DNA from 2 places in the Actinoplanes sp. NPDC023801 genome. Region 2 is predicted to be linked to the other one. Evidence: riboswitches for the same ligand, from Rfam matches in the RefSeq annotation. Region 2 holds a riboswitch; the other holds the start of a gene.

Region 1 (6,934 bases), on a different contig from region 2:
CTTGCCGGTGAACTTGGCCAGGTGCAGGTACTTGTCCCGGCCGGTGCGCAGCCAGGCGAGGTGGAACCCGGCCGCGGTGGCGGACAGCGAGATGGAGACCGGCACGAACAGGTAGTGGTAGATCGTCACGACCGCGAACTGCAGCCGGGTGAGGTCGAGCACGTCCATGGCAGCCCCTCTACGACGTTTCGTAGTAGATACTACGACGCGTAGTACGACACGGTGAAGTAGAGTGGGTCACATGGCGAGGAACGATCTCGAACGCGAGGTCATGACGAAGTTGTGGGACGCGGGCGAACCGCTCACCGTCCGGCAGGTGCACGAGCTGCTCAGCCGGGACCGTGACCTGGCGTACACGACCGTGATGACCGTGCTCGACCGGCTCGCCAAGAAGGGCCTGGTCACCCAGCAGCGCGCCGACCGCGCCTACCGGTACGCCCCGGCGCAGACCCGCGAGGAGATGACCGCCGGGGTGATGCTCGACGCGCTCAGCGCCACCCCCGACCGGGACGCCGCTCTCGCGTACTTCATGGGGCAGTTGCCCCCGGAGGCGCTGCGGGCCGCGATGGAGAAGGCCGCCCGTAACATCGAGCGGTGACCGCCCTCCTGCTCGGTGCCCTCGGGCTGACGCTCTCCCTGGCCGCGCCGAGACTGCTGGCGAACGCCCGGTGGACCGACCGGGCGCCGGTCGCCGCGATCCTGCTCTGGCAGTCGCTCACGCTCACCGCCGTGCTCTGCGCGCTCGGCGTGGTGCTGGCCGCGCCCGAGGAGATGTCCCGCGAGGCCGGAGCCCGTCATCCCGAGGTGGTCGCGGCCCTGCTGTTCTCCCTCGCGGTGGCCGCCGTCATCGTGATCCGGCTGCTGATCTCGCTGGGCCGGGTCAGCCACCGCGCGCGGGCCCGGCGCGCCCGGCACCGGATGCTCGTCGACCTGCTCGACCGGGTGGAACGCCACGACGACCTGGGCGGCGAGGAGGTACGGGTGCTCGACGGCCCGCTGCCGCTTGCCTACTGCGTGCCCGGCCGGCACCCGCGGGTGGTGCTCAGCGACGGGGTCCTGCGCGTGCTCGACCGGGAGCAGGTGGACGCGGTCCTCGCCCACGAACGCGCCCACCTGCGGCACCACCACGAGCTGGTGATGGAGTCGTTCACCGCGTTCTACCGGGCGGTGCCGGGACCGCTGCGGTCGAAGGCGCCGCTGGACGCCGTGCACCTGCTGCTCGAGATGGTCGCCGACGACGCCGCCCGGCGCCGGGCGGGGACGGCGCCGCTGCGTACCGCGCTGGCCCGCCTGGCCGACGCCGTCCCCCTGGCGGAGGAGGTGACCGCCGACCCCGAGGGTGAATCCCGGCGTCGCCGGCTGGCCCGGCTGGACGGCCCGGAGCGGAGTTCGGCGGTCCTCACGGTGGCGGCCGCGGCCGGGGCGGCGGGTCTGCTGGTGTTACCCACCGTGATCGTGGTGGTGCCCTGGCTGGCGCGGGCCATGGACAGCTGGCCGTTTTAGACCACCCAGCGTGAACTTAACCGTGCGTACAGTTCGCCGGGGTGTGCGACCTTCATTTGCCGCCTTGATCCGAGTACGGTGGTCCCCGGTTCGACCAGCCCCCCATCGGTCACCCGGCCGATCTGGCGAGCCACCGCCTAATCGCGCCATCGCCTGATCGCGAGCCGGGGAACCGAGCACCTGGGGTGAAGCCGCGGCGACGCGGCCGGGCAGACTTCCCGCCCGAACCCGTCAGCTAACCCGGTCGGCGGCTGAACGGGAAGAAAGGAAGACGCACCAGCGTGAAACGGATTGGCGCGCGTCGCGCCGGCCTCGTGCGCATCGTGCTGTGCGCGGCGGCCGCGGCCGGCATCCTGGTCACGGGACCGGCCGTCGCCCATGCCGAGCCTTCCCCCGCGGAGATCGAGAAAAAGATCGACAAGGAGTGGAACGAGCTCGAGCCCGTCATCGAGGACTACAACGGCACCCACGCCAAGCTGGTCAAGCTGCGCAAGCAGCAGAAGGACCTGGCGAAGACCCTCGCCCCGCTGCAGGCCCAGGTGGACAAGGCGATGGTCCAGGTGAAGGGTCTCGCGGTCGACGCCTACATGCAGGGCCCGCCGGGCACCATGAACGCGATGATCCTGACCGGTTCGCCGACCGGCTTCGTGGACAAGCTGACGCTTCTCGATCAGCTGTCCGCCAACCGGAAGGCCTCGATCGCCGAGGTCGCCAAGCTTCGCGACAAGTACGCCGCCGACAAGGCGACCGTCGACAAGCTGGAGTCCGAGATCGAGGTCCGGGACACCGACCTCGCGACCAAGAGGACGGCGATCGAGAAGGAGATCACCAAGCTCCAGAAGCTCCGTCTCGACGCCTACGGCGATGTCGACGCGAGCGACGGGGAGCTGCGCACCGGCCCCTGCCCGGTCGCGTACACGAACGACAAGGGCGGCCGCGCCGCCCAGAAGGCGTGCGACCTGATCGGCAAGCCCTACGTCTTCGGCTCGAACGGCCCGAACACCTACGACTGCTCGGGCCTGACGCAGGAGGCCTGGGGTGCGGTCGGCGTGCACCTCGAGCACTACACGAAGGATCAGTGGGGCTCCACCAGGGCGGTGAGCCGGAGCGAGCTGAAGCCGGGCGACCTGGTCTTCTACTACTCCGATGTGCACCATGTCGCCCTCTACATCGGCGGCGGCAAGGTGGTGCACGCGCCGCGCACGGGCGACCACGTGCGGATGGCCACCATCGACCGGGGACCTATCGCGGGCTATCGACGCCCGGCCTAGAAACCCCATGCGGAAAGGTCGCCGTCCTCGGACGGCGGCCTTTCTTCATTTCGTACGGGCCACATTTCGTACGGGCCACGAAGGTAACCGGCCCGCGCCCGCGAGCCGGGCGGTCCGCCCCGGCGGGACACGCGACCGCCGAGCTTGAGCGATCCGTCACCGGCTGTGGTGCTCCAACAGCCTGCGCAGCAAGCCGGTGAGCTGTTCCCGTTCGCCCGCCGAGAGCGGCGCCAGCAGCTCGTCCTGGATCGCATCCGCCCGTCCGCTCAGCTCGGCCCCGCGCTCCTGCCCGGCGGCGGTGACCACGACCACGTTGCGCCGCCGGTCCGCCGGATCCGGTGCCCGCTCCACGAAACCGGCCGACTCCAGTTCGTTCAGGGCTCCGACGAGGTCGCTCAGGTGGATCCCGGTGCGCCGCCCGAGCGCTGCCTGACTGGCCGGGCCGTCCGTGATCAGCGACGCCAGCAGCCGGTAGTGACAGCCCTTCGCCCCGGCGGCCGCGAAACCGCCGGCGACGAGCCGGTGCGCGTGCACGGCGGTCTGGGAGAGCAGCCAGCTCGGCAGGTGATCCACGTGACGACGATATCATTCGACGGGCTAACGTTAGTCGGACTAACGTTAGCCGTATGAACGATTTTCGGGTGCACGTCCCGCAAGCCGACCTCGACGACCTGGCCGCGCGCCTCACCCGTACCCGATGGCCCGAAGAAGCGCCCGAGGAGTACGGCATCACCGTGGCCCGGGTGCGCGCACTCGCCGGGCATTGGCTCGAGTTCGACTGGCGCGCCCACGAGGCCGCGCTCAACGCCGTACCGCAGCAGGTCACCGAGATCGGCGGTGACCGCGTCCACTTCTTCCACGCCCGGTCCGCCGACCCGAACGCCCTGCCCCTGCTGCTCACCCACGGCTGGCCCGGCTCCACGGTGGAGTTCCTCGACGTGCTCGGACCGCTCACCGAGTACTTCCACGTGGTGGCCCCGGCAATCCCCGGCTTCGGGCTCTCCGGCCCGACCGGCGGCCGCTGGGCAATCCAGCGGGTGGCCGAGGCCTGGGCCGAACTGATGTCCCGGCTCGGATACCGGCGCTACGGCGCCCAGGGCGGCGACTGGGGCTCCGGCATCTCCCGGCTGCTCGCCACGGTCGCTCCCGAGCGGGTCATCGGCGTGCACGTCAACTACCTGCCGACACCCGGCTCCCCGGACGGGCTCGGACCCGAGGATCAGGACCGTCTCGCCCGGACCATGCGGCTGGCCGCCAACCGGCACCCGCACCAGATCCTGTTCGCCGCGACCCCGCAGACCCCCGCGTACGCCCTCAACGACTCACCGGCCGGACTGCTCGCCTTCATGGCCGAGAAGTTCGACACCTGGGCCGACCCGGCCACACCGGTCCCCGACGACCGCATCGTCGCGAACATCGCCCATCACTGGCTGTTCCGTACCGCCGGCTCGGCCGCACGTCTGATCAAGGAGAGCGGCCTCGGCGGACCGCTCCCGGCCTGCCCGGTCCCGCTGGCCGTCGCGGTTCTTCCCCGTGACATCGTCCAGTCGATCCGCCCGCTGGCCGAGCAGCGCGAGACGATCACCCGCTGGACCGAGTACCCCCGTGGTGGCCACTTCGCGGCCCTGGAGGTGCCCGGCCTCTACACCGCCGACGTGACCGAGTTCTTCCGCACCCTGACAAACCGCTGACCCCCGGCTGTCGCGCACCGCTGTCTCAGCAGCCCCCGAAACAGCGGCACAGTCCAGCCGCAAAGGCCCGGCTGTGCGCCACTGTTGTCTCAGCTGCGCTGAGACAACGGTGTGCGACAACCGGGGGGTGGGTGGGTGTCAGGCGGGGCCGGGCAGCCCTGCGGGACCGGCCACGCCGGGCCCACCCTCCAGGTCGTGCAGCTGCCGGACGACGTGGTCACCGAGCGCCGCCCGGTAGTCGACGGCCAGCTGACCCAGGTTGTCGATCTCCTCGAGCAGGGCGGCCCGGCTCCGGGCCAGGTCGTCCATCGCCTCGGTGTGCTGCCGCTCGGCGTCGGCCTCCAGTGCGCCGGCCGCGCGGCGGGCCTCACCGGTGACCTGCTCGGCGCGGACCTGTGCGTCGGCGAGCAGCTGGTCGGACTCCCGCTGCGCGTCACGGACGTGCTCGTCGGCGGTGCGCTGCGCCATCATCAGGACCCGGTCGTCGGGCTCGCCCGCCATGCCGTTGCCGCGCACCTCCGGCGGCGCGGAACGAGCCTCGCGCCGCGCCTGCTCGAGCCGGGCCTGCGCGTCGCGCGCCTCCTGCTCGGCCCGCGCGAGACCCTCACGCAGCTGCATGAGCCGCGCCGCGAGTTCGGACACCTCGCCGTTCAGCACGGTGGTCGCCGCCGGGTCGGCCGGGGCGCCGCGGTCCTGGCGCAGCCGCTCGGCCAGGCGGTCGTTCTCCTCGATCAGCCGGATCAGCTCCTGGCCGGCCTCGTCGAGGAAGGCGTCGACCTCCTCCTCGTCGTACCCCCGCTTACCGATCGGTGGTTTCCGGAAATCCATGTTGTGGATGTCTGCCGGAGTGATCGGCATGGTGACCTCGATTCCCGCCGGTTCCGGTCGATCCGACGTCGTTGGACGACAGCGCCGATTCGAAGCCCGGCCCTCGGGCGGCAGCCGGACTCCCGGCGTGAACAGGCGCGCCGGCGAATCGTATCCGCATCTGTCACCCCACTCACGGTGAACCGATCCGGTATCACCGGTAACGCCTACCGCATCGTCCGCGTAACGGCAGGTCACCGGCGATCGCCCGGTGCGCCGAACATTTCCCCGGCCGGGCCACTCGTCGGGACGCCGCCGGTGGCCGGGCGGCGGGGCCGAACCCGGGGCGTGACCGGGGCATAATCGCTTGTCATGAGCGATGCCTTGATCAACAGCCTGGCCGCTGCCGTCGAGTCGCAGCCGGACGATCTGACGCTGCGGTTGCACCTGGCCGAGATGCTCGTCACGGCCGGCCGGGGCGCGGAGGCGATCGGGCACGCCGCTCAGATCTTGGCACGTGAGCCCGGCCACAGTGCGGCCCAGCAGTTGATGGCCCGCGCGCTGGGCGGCGCCGCCCCGGCCGTTCCGGCCCAGGATTCCGAGGACCCGGACGCGACTCCGGCCGTACCGGCGCGGGGGTCCGGAGATCCGGGAGAACCGCCGACCGGGACCGAACCGCCGCCGCCCGCCGCGAAGGGGGTCGACTGGGCGGCCCTGGAGGAGCAGTTCGGGGACGTGGTGCCACCCCGGTTCACGCGGGCCGACGGCGAGCCGGACCCGGTACGCGGGCACGCCGACCGGGCCTTCGACGTGGAGCGGTCCACCGTGACGCTTGCCGACGTCGGCGGCATGGACGAGGTGAAGAAGCGTCTCGAGGTGTCGTTCCTGGGGCCGCTGCGCAACCCGAAGCTGCGCAGCCTGTTCGGCAAGAGCCTGCGGGGCGGGCTGCTGCTCTACGGGCCACCCGGCTGCGGCAAGACGTTCCTGGCCCGTGCGGTGGCCGGTGAGATGGGCGCGGCGTTCATCAGCCTTAGCATCACCGACGTGCTGAACATGTGGATCGGCAGTTCCGAGCGGAACCTGCACGACCTGTTCGAGTCGGCACGGGGGCACGCGCCGTGCGTACTGTTCCTCGACGAGATCGACGCGCTCGGGCACAAACGCAGTCAGCTGCAGTCGTCGATGCGTACGGTGGTGAACCAGCTGCTGACCGAACTCGACGGTGTGGACGGCGGCAACGACGGCGTGTTCGTGCTGGCGGCGACGAACGCGCCGTGGGACGTCGATCCGGCCCTGCGCCGGCCGGGACGGCTGGACCGGACCGTGCTGGTGCTGCCGCCGGACGCGACGGCCCGGACCGCGATCCTGGAGTACCACCTGCGGGACCGTCCGGTCGCCGGGATCGACCTGCCGGCGGTGACCGCGGCGACGGAGCACTACTCGGGGGCCGATCTGGCGCACCTGTGCGAGACCGCCGCCGAGTACGCGATGCGTGACTCGATCGCCGCCGGCGAGGTCCGCATGATCAACCAGGCGGACATGCTGGAGGCGGCCCGCGAGGTGCGGCCGTCCACGGACGCCTGGTTCGCCACCGCCCGCAACGTGGCGATGTTCGCGAACGAGAGCGGCGCCTACGACGACCTGGCCGCCTACCTGAAGAAG
Region 2 (6,934 bases):
CCCGGTCGCCAGCTTCAAGCGTCTCGCCACCCGCGGCAAGAACGCGAACATCCGCGAGGTGCACGCGGTCAAGGGCGTCAGCTTCGTCGCCTACAAGGGCGAGGCGATCGGCCTGATCGGCACCAACGGCTCGGGCAAGTCGACGCTGCTGCGGGCGGTGGCCGGGCTCCTGCCGGTGTCCCGTGGCGCGATCTACGCGGCCGGGCAGCCCTCGCTGCTGGGCGTCAACGCGGCCCTGATGAACGAGCTGCCCGGTGACCGCAACGTCGAGCTGGGCTGCCTCGCGATGGGTATGACGCCGGCCGAGGTGAAGGCCCGCAAGGACGAGATCATCGAGTTCTCCGGCATCAACGACAAGGGCGACTTCTCCACCCTGCCGATGCGGACCTACTCGTCCGGCATGTCGGCCCGCCTGCGGTTCTCCATCGCCGCCGCGAAGAAGCACGACGTGCTGCTGATCGACGAGGCGCTGGCCACCGGTGACGCCAAGTTCCGCAAGCGCAGCGAGGAGCGGGTCCGCCAGCTTCGCCGCGAGGCCGGCACGGTCTTCCTGGTCAGCCACAGCGAGCAGTCGATCCGGGACACCTGTGAGCGGTGCATCTGGCTGGAGGCCGGCGAGATCCGCGCCGACGGCCCGACCGCCGATGTGATGAAGGAGTACGAGGCCTTCTCCCGCCGGTAGGCGACCTCATACGAATGGCGCGCCCCGCTGGGTCAGCGGTGCGCGCCATTCGTGTGCGCTGCTAGTTGACCGACAGATGCACGTGGTTGGTGTGGTCGCTGGACGGGTCGCCGCCCGCCCCGCTGTACGACTTCCAGCCACTGCTCGGCAGCCAGATCCGGCGGTACCAGATCACGTAGAGCACGTTGAGATCGTCGGCGTTGTTGATGAAGTAGTTCGCCAGCCGATCGCCGTACGTCTTGTCGGCTCCGGTGGCATCCCCGCCGAACGTGCCCTTCTCGGACGAGAAGTCGCAGGCCCGGCCCTTGGGGTGCTCACCGCTGTTCTGGGTGCGCCAGCACTTGGTGAACCGGGTGAACCCGTCGGCACGGGCCTCCTTGTAGGCGTGCAGGAGGGTCGGGGTGACGCAGCCGCCCGTCCCGGTCGGGTCGGTCTCGCTGCAACCGCCGCCCCCCGGGCCCGGCGCCGCGTCGGCGCTGCCGCCGCCGTCGGACGATGAACCGGCGTCGTCACCCTGGTTCGCGGCCTTCAGCGCGGCCTCGGCCTGCTGCTTCTGCTTCGCCATCACGGTGACCTGCTTCTGCTGGTCCTTGATGGCGATGTCGATCGCGCTCTTGGCCTTCTGCTGGGTTTCCCGGGTGGTCTTCAGATCCTGGATCGCGCGGTTCTGGTCGGCCGCGACGACGGCCAGTGTCTCGGCCTTGTCCAGGAAGCCCTCGGGGCTGCTGGAGTTGATCAGAGCGGCCATCGGGCCGGCCCGGCCGGTGGCGTACGCCTGGGCCGCCATCTCGTCCAGCGCCTGCTGCTGCGGGCCCAGGGCGGCGTCCAGCCGCTTGAGCTCGGCGGTCAGCTTGGCCTGCTGCTCCTTGGACGTCTTCAGCTTGGCCTTGGCCTCGACGAAGCCCTTGGAGGCCTTCTCGAGCTTGTCGATCAGGGAGGCGGATCCGCCCTCACCGTCGTCACCTGAGTCGCCGGGGGCGGCGAACAACCGGGGGGCCGCGGTGGCCGGCGTCGGGGCAACGGCCAGTCCGCACGCGGCGACGAGCAGCGCCAGCAACGCCGCTAATCGCCGCGCAGTGTTCTGCTGCACAGGCATTTCCTTCCGTCGGCCGCCGGCCGGGTTAGCTGACGGGTTCGGGACGAAGGAAATCCCTACCGCTGTGCGCGGATTCACCCCGGGAATGCGGCTTGTTCACGACCTGCCCCGAGCTTCGCTCCCGGCGGGTCGGTGACGGCGTCCGCACCGTCGCGAATAAGTCACATCATTGGATCCCCGGCTCGCCATTTACGGCGATTAGGCGGCGGCACCCATACGGGAACCGCACCGACCATACCTACTCGATCGACAGATCGACAGTTCTCGCACAGCTGGCAATGACCCCGACACGAACGGTGACAGAATTACGGAAAGTCGTTGATCGGTAACACTTTTCGCCGTTCCTCGGGTCTGATCCACGGCGATATCTCGGGTAAGCTGACCGCCGGTCCTGCCAGGACGGCACCGCCCCCGAGTTGCCGGCAGGCCGCCGCCCAATCGCCGAAAGGCGAGCCGGGGAACCAGGTCACTGGGGTGTATCCGCAGTTTGCGGTAGGGATTGCTTCCGTCCCGAACCCGTCAGCTAACTCGGTCGGCGGTGACACGGAAGGAACTGTTGATGACCGCAAGTCCCCGCCGGTGGCTGATTCTTGCCCTGGCACCGCTGGCGGCTGCCGTGATGCTCATGGCGCCCTCGTCTCCGGCCTCGGCCGAGCCCGGCGGTTCCTCGACCACTGCTCAAGAGCAGGAGCAGGATGACGACGCGCTTCTCTCCGATGTGATCGAATCCACAAACCGGCGATATGTCGCTGCCAAGGCGGCCGTGGAGAAGTCCACGAAGACGCAGACGCAGCTGGCCAATCAGATCAAGCAGGCCGAGGCCCGGCGCAACGCGCTGATCCCTGAGGTCGATCAGATCGCCAAGCAGCAGTACATGACGGGCAATCTCAGCACCGTCAGCTACCTGCTGAAATCGAACTCGTCGACCAACTTCATGGAGAAGGCGGTCTCGCTCGAGGAGATCAACCGGCTGCACGACGCCAAGTTGAACGAACTCAACCAGGCCGTCCGGACCATCACTGAGAGCAAGAAGCGTCTCGATGCCGAGGTCAAGCAGCAGCAGCAGGACGCCGCGCTGATGAAGAAGCAGAAGGACCAGGCCGCGGACGCGTTCGCGCTGGTCGGTGGCAAGGGTGTCACCAAGGGCTTCGTGGTTGCCGACTCGCCGGACGCGGCTCCGGCGCCGCGCAACTCCAGCGGCGGCTTCTCCTCCGAGGGCTGCACCGAGAAGGACCCCACCACCGGCGGCTGTGTGACCAAGCGCACCCTGCACATGTACAAGGAGACCAAGAAGGCCGGCTTCAACATGTTCGTCGGTTGCTACCGGCCCGGTGGCCCCTACGAACACCCGAAGGGCCGGGCCTGCGACTGGTCCCTTCAGAAGAGCGGCTTCTCCAGCTACGACACGGACAAGGAATTCAAGTACGGCAACGACTTGATGGCGTTCCTGGTTCGTAACGGCGACCGGCTCGGCATCTACTACGTGATCTGGAATCGGAAGATCTGGTTCCCGGCCAACGGCTGGAGCGACTACCACGGGGCCAGTGCGCACACTGACCACGTACACGTCTCCATGCTTTAACGGCAGACAGCGAGAAGGCCCGCCCCCGGGAAGGGGGCGGGCCTTCTTTCGTCCGTGCTCAGTGCACCGCGCGACGCACCGGCGCCCGCCCGTGCGGCTGAGCCGGTGCCGGGCCGGCCGGCACCCCGGCCGGGATCGGCATGGTCACCGGGCGTACCTGGGTCACCTCCAGCTCCTTGCCGTGATGCAGCAGGGTGAGGCGGGCCTGGCCGCCACCGTTGCGCAGCGAGTACGTGACCTCGTCGGAGGTCACGTTCACGCGCAGCCGCAGGCCGCGCCAGAGCAGCGAGAACTCCAGGTTGTTGATGCGGCTGGGCAGGCGCGGGGCGAAGCTCAGCTGACCGTTGAAGTCACGCATGCCACCGAGGCCGGCGACCAGCGAGATCCAGGTACCGGCCAGGGACGCCACGTGGACGCCGTCCCGGGCGTTCTGGTGCAGGTCGTGCAGGTCCATCAGGGCGGCCTCGCCCAGGTAGTCGTGGGCCAGCTCGAGGTGCCCGGTCTCGGCCGCCAGAACGGCCTGGATGCAGGCGGAGAGCGACGAATCCCGTACGGTCCGGGCGTCGTAGTAGGCGAAGTTGCGTGCCTTCTCCTCGGGCGTGAACGCGTCACCCCGGATGTACATCGCCATGACCAGGTCGGCCTGCTTGATCACCTGCTTGCGGTACAGGTCGAAGTACGGGAAGTTCAGCAGCAGCGGGTACCCCTCCGGCGGGGTGTTCTCGAAGTCCCACTCCTGGAGCCGGGTGAAGCCCTCGCACTGCTGGTGGACGCCGAGCTCCTTGTCGTACGGGATGTGCACGGCAGCCGCCGCGTCCCGCCACGACGCCGCCTCCTCGTCGTCCACACCCAGCCTGCGGGCCAGGTCGGGGTGCCGCTTGCAGGCCTCGACCGCGGTCATCAGGTTCTGCTGGGCCATCAGGTTGGTGTAGATGTTGTCGTTCACCACGGCGGTGTACTCGTCCGGCCCGGTCACGCCGTCGATGTGGAAGCGCCCGTGCCGGTCGTGGTGCCCCAGCGAACGCCACAGCCGTGCGGTCTCCACCAGCAGCTCCAGGCCGACCTCCCGCTCGAAGTCGTAGTCGCCGGTGGCCTGCACGTAACGACGGACCGCATCGGCGATGTCGGCCGCGATGTGGAACCCTGCCGTGCCGGCCGGCCAGTAGCCGGAGCACTCCTGGCCGCGGATGGTCCGCCACGGGAACGCGGCGCCCTGCAGGCCGAGTGTCTGCGCCCGCTCCCGCGCCAGGTCAAGCGTCGAGTGCCGCCAGCGCAGCACGTCGGCCGCCGCGGAGGGCTGGGTGTAGGTCAGGGCCGGCAGCACGAACGTCTCGGCGTCCCAGAACGTGTGACCGTCGTAGCCCGGCCCGGTGAGGCCCTTGGAGCCGATCGGGCGCTGTTCGGCCCGGGCGCCGGCCTGCAGCGTGTGGAACAGCCCGAAGCGGACCGCCTGCTGCACCTCCGGGTCGCCCTCCACCTTGACGTCGGAGTGGTCCCAGAACGCGTCCAGGTAGTCCCGCTGCTGCTGGACCAGGCCCTCCCAGCCGTCCAGGCGGGCGCTGGCGAGGGCCGCGCCGACCTGGTCACGCAGTGCGGGCAGTGAGCGGATGCTGGACCAGCCGTACGCCGCGAGCTTGACGACCCGCAGCTTCTGGCCGGGCTCCAGGCGGCAGGCCACCGTGGTGCGCAACCAGTCGGGGTGGCCCTCGGTGGTGATGGCGTGCCGGCCCGGCGTCTCCGCCGAGTGCTCCATGGCCGCGGCCATCCGCAGGTCACTGGCCTTGGTGCGGTGGACCAGGATGCCGCCGGTGGGCTGCTCCAGCATCTCCTCGCCCTGCAACGGGCGGTCCAGCACCGCGGCCACCCGCGGGTCCTTGCTCATCGGCGGCAGCTGCTCGTTGGCGACCAGCTCCGACTGCAGGATCAGCCGGGCGGAGGTGTCCAGCGGCTCGACCTCGTAGAGGAACGCCACGATGGCCCGCTGGGTGAACGAGACCAGCCGCACGGTCCGTACCCGGACGCCCTGCCCTGACGGGGACACCCACTCGACGACCCGTTCCAGGGTGCCGGCCCGCAGGTCGAGGCAGCGTTCGTGGGAGAGCAGCTCGCCGTACCGGACGTCGAACGGCTCGTCGTTGACCAGCAGACGCATCAGCTTGGCGTTGGTGACGTTGACCATGGTCTGGCCGGACTCGGGGAAGCCGTACCCCGCCTCGGCGTGCGGCAGCGGCCGCAGCTCGTAGAACGAGTTCAGATAGCTGCCCGGCAGGCCGTGCGGCTCACCCTCGTCCAGGTTCCCGCGTATCCCGATGTGGCCGTTGGAGAGCGCGAACACCGACTCTGACTGGGCCAGCAGGTCCAGGTCCAGCCGGGTCTCCCGGATATGCCAGGGGTCGACGGGGTAGGCCCGTTCACGGATCACGGTCGTGCCTCTCGATGACTGAATTGCAGAGGAGGTCTTACTGCGTGAGGAGCTCGGACAGGTCGGTGACGACCACGTCGGCGCCGTGTTCGCGCAGCGCCTCGGCCTGACCCACCCGGTCCACGCCGATCACGATGCCGAACCCGCCGGCCCGGCCGGCGGCGACGCCCGCCTGTGCGTCCTCGAAGACGGCGCAGTTCGCCGGGTCGAGGCCGAGCAGCTCGGCGCCCTTCAGGAACGTGTCGGGTGCGGGCTTGCCGGGCAGACCCAGCTCACGCGCGACGACACCGTCCACGCGGGCCTCCAGGAGGTCGGCGATCCCGGCCGCCTCCAGGACGTCCTTACAGTTGGCGCTCGCCGACACGACCGCCCGGCGTAGACCGGCGGCGTGTGCGGCCTTCAGGTACTCCACCGATCCGGGGTAGACCTGGACGGCGCCTTCTTTGATCTTCTCTAGCACGAGCAGGTTCTTGCTTTTGCCGATGCCGTTGACGGTCTCCCGATCGGGGGTGTCGTCGGGGTCGCCCTCGGGAAGGAGGATGCCTCGCGAGGCCAGGAAGGTCCGGACCCCGTCGGCACGTTGCCGGCCGTCGACGTATCGGTGGTAGTCGGCGGCCGGGTCGAATGGCACGTACGGCTGTCCGTGCTGTTCGGCCCATGATTGCAGGAACGCGTCGAACGTCTGTTTCCACGCAGCGTTGTGCACCAGCGCGGTCTGCGTCAACACGCCATCAAGATCGAATAAGCAAGCGGTCACCTGTGAGGGAAGTCCGAGCACGCGCCCAATGTAGCCGGACCCGATCCCGCGCGAGAGCCGAAGGGCGCCTTCACATTTCCACGATGGTTTACAAGTAGTTCAAGCTGCGGAATTCAAGATGATCCGCAGTCCGATCGAGGTGCCGATGGGCCCGGTGGCCGTCGTGACCTCGTCGCACAACTGGTGCGCCAGCCACAGCCCGCGCCCGCCGACCTCGAACGCCTCCGGGGTGCGCAGGCCGTCCAGATAGGCACCGGGGATGCCGGGGCCGGAGTCGGTCACCACGCACCACACCGAACCGTCCTCGATCTTCAGGACGACCCGGCCGTTGCCGTCGGCGTGCAGCACCACATTAGTGATCACCTCGTTGACGGCCAGCACGAACCCGTCCTGGC

The links. A riboswitch is a leader RNA that binds a small molecule or an ion and turns the genes downstream of it on or off. The one in region 2 is predicted to bind cyclic di-AMP.
Region 1: another riboswitch for cyclic di-AMP. It lies ahead of AB0G04_RS12615 (NlpC/P60 family protein); the one in region 2 lies ahead of AB0G04_RS21545 (hypothetical protein).

Annotation. Positions count from the first base shown of each region.
Region 1 covers NZ_JBFAAI010000005.1:148,011-154,944, reverse strand. The annotation lists gene AB0G04_RS12630 (cytochrome ubiquinol oxidase subunit I) at 1-168, opposite strand, end outside; gene AB0G04_RS12625 (BlaI/MecI/CopY family transcriptional regulator) at 242-598, shown strand; gene AB0G04_RS12620 (M56 family metallopeptidase) at 595-1,503, shown strand; cyclic di-AMP (ydaO/yuaA leader) riboswitch at 1,644-1,768, shown strand; gene AB0G04_RS12615 (NlpC/P60 family protein) at 1,785-2,774, shown strand; gene AB0G04_RS12610 (MarR family winged helix-turn-helix transcriptional regulator) at 2,931-3,347, opposite strand; gene AB0G04_RS12605 (epoxide hydrolase family protein) at 3,401-4,465, shown strand; gene AB0G04_RS12600 (DivIVA domain-containing protein) at 4,604-5,323, opposite strand; gene AB0G04_RS12595 (AAA family ATPase) at 5,645-6,934, shown strand, end outside.
Region 2 covers NZ_JBFAAI010000011.1:217,344-224,277, reverse strand. The annotation lists gene AB0G04_RS21555 (ABC transporter ATP-binding protein) at 1-682, shown strand, start outside; gene AB0G04_RS21550 (hypothetical protein) at 744-1,778, opposite strand; cyclic di-AMP (ydaO/yuaA leader) riboswitch at 1,777-1,993, opposite strand; cyclic di-AMP (ydaO/yuaA leader) riboswitch at 2,200-2,333, shown strand; gene AB0G04_RS21545 (hypothetical protein) at 2,338-3,360, shown strand; gene AB0G04_RS21540 (glycoside hydrolase family 65 protein) at 3,419-5,782, opposite strand; gene AB0G04_RS21535 (beta-phosphoglucomutase family hydrolase) at 5,820-6,560, opposite strand; gene AB0G04_RS21530 (ATP-binding protein) at 6,639-6,934, opposite strand, start outside.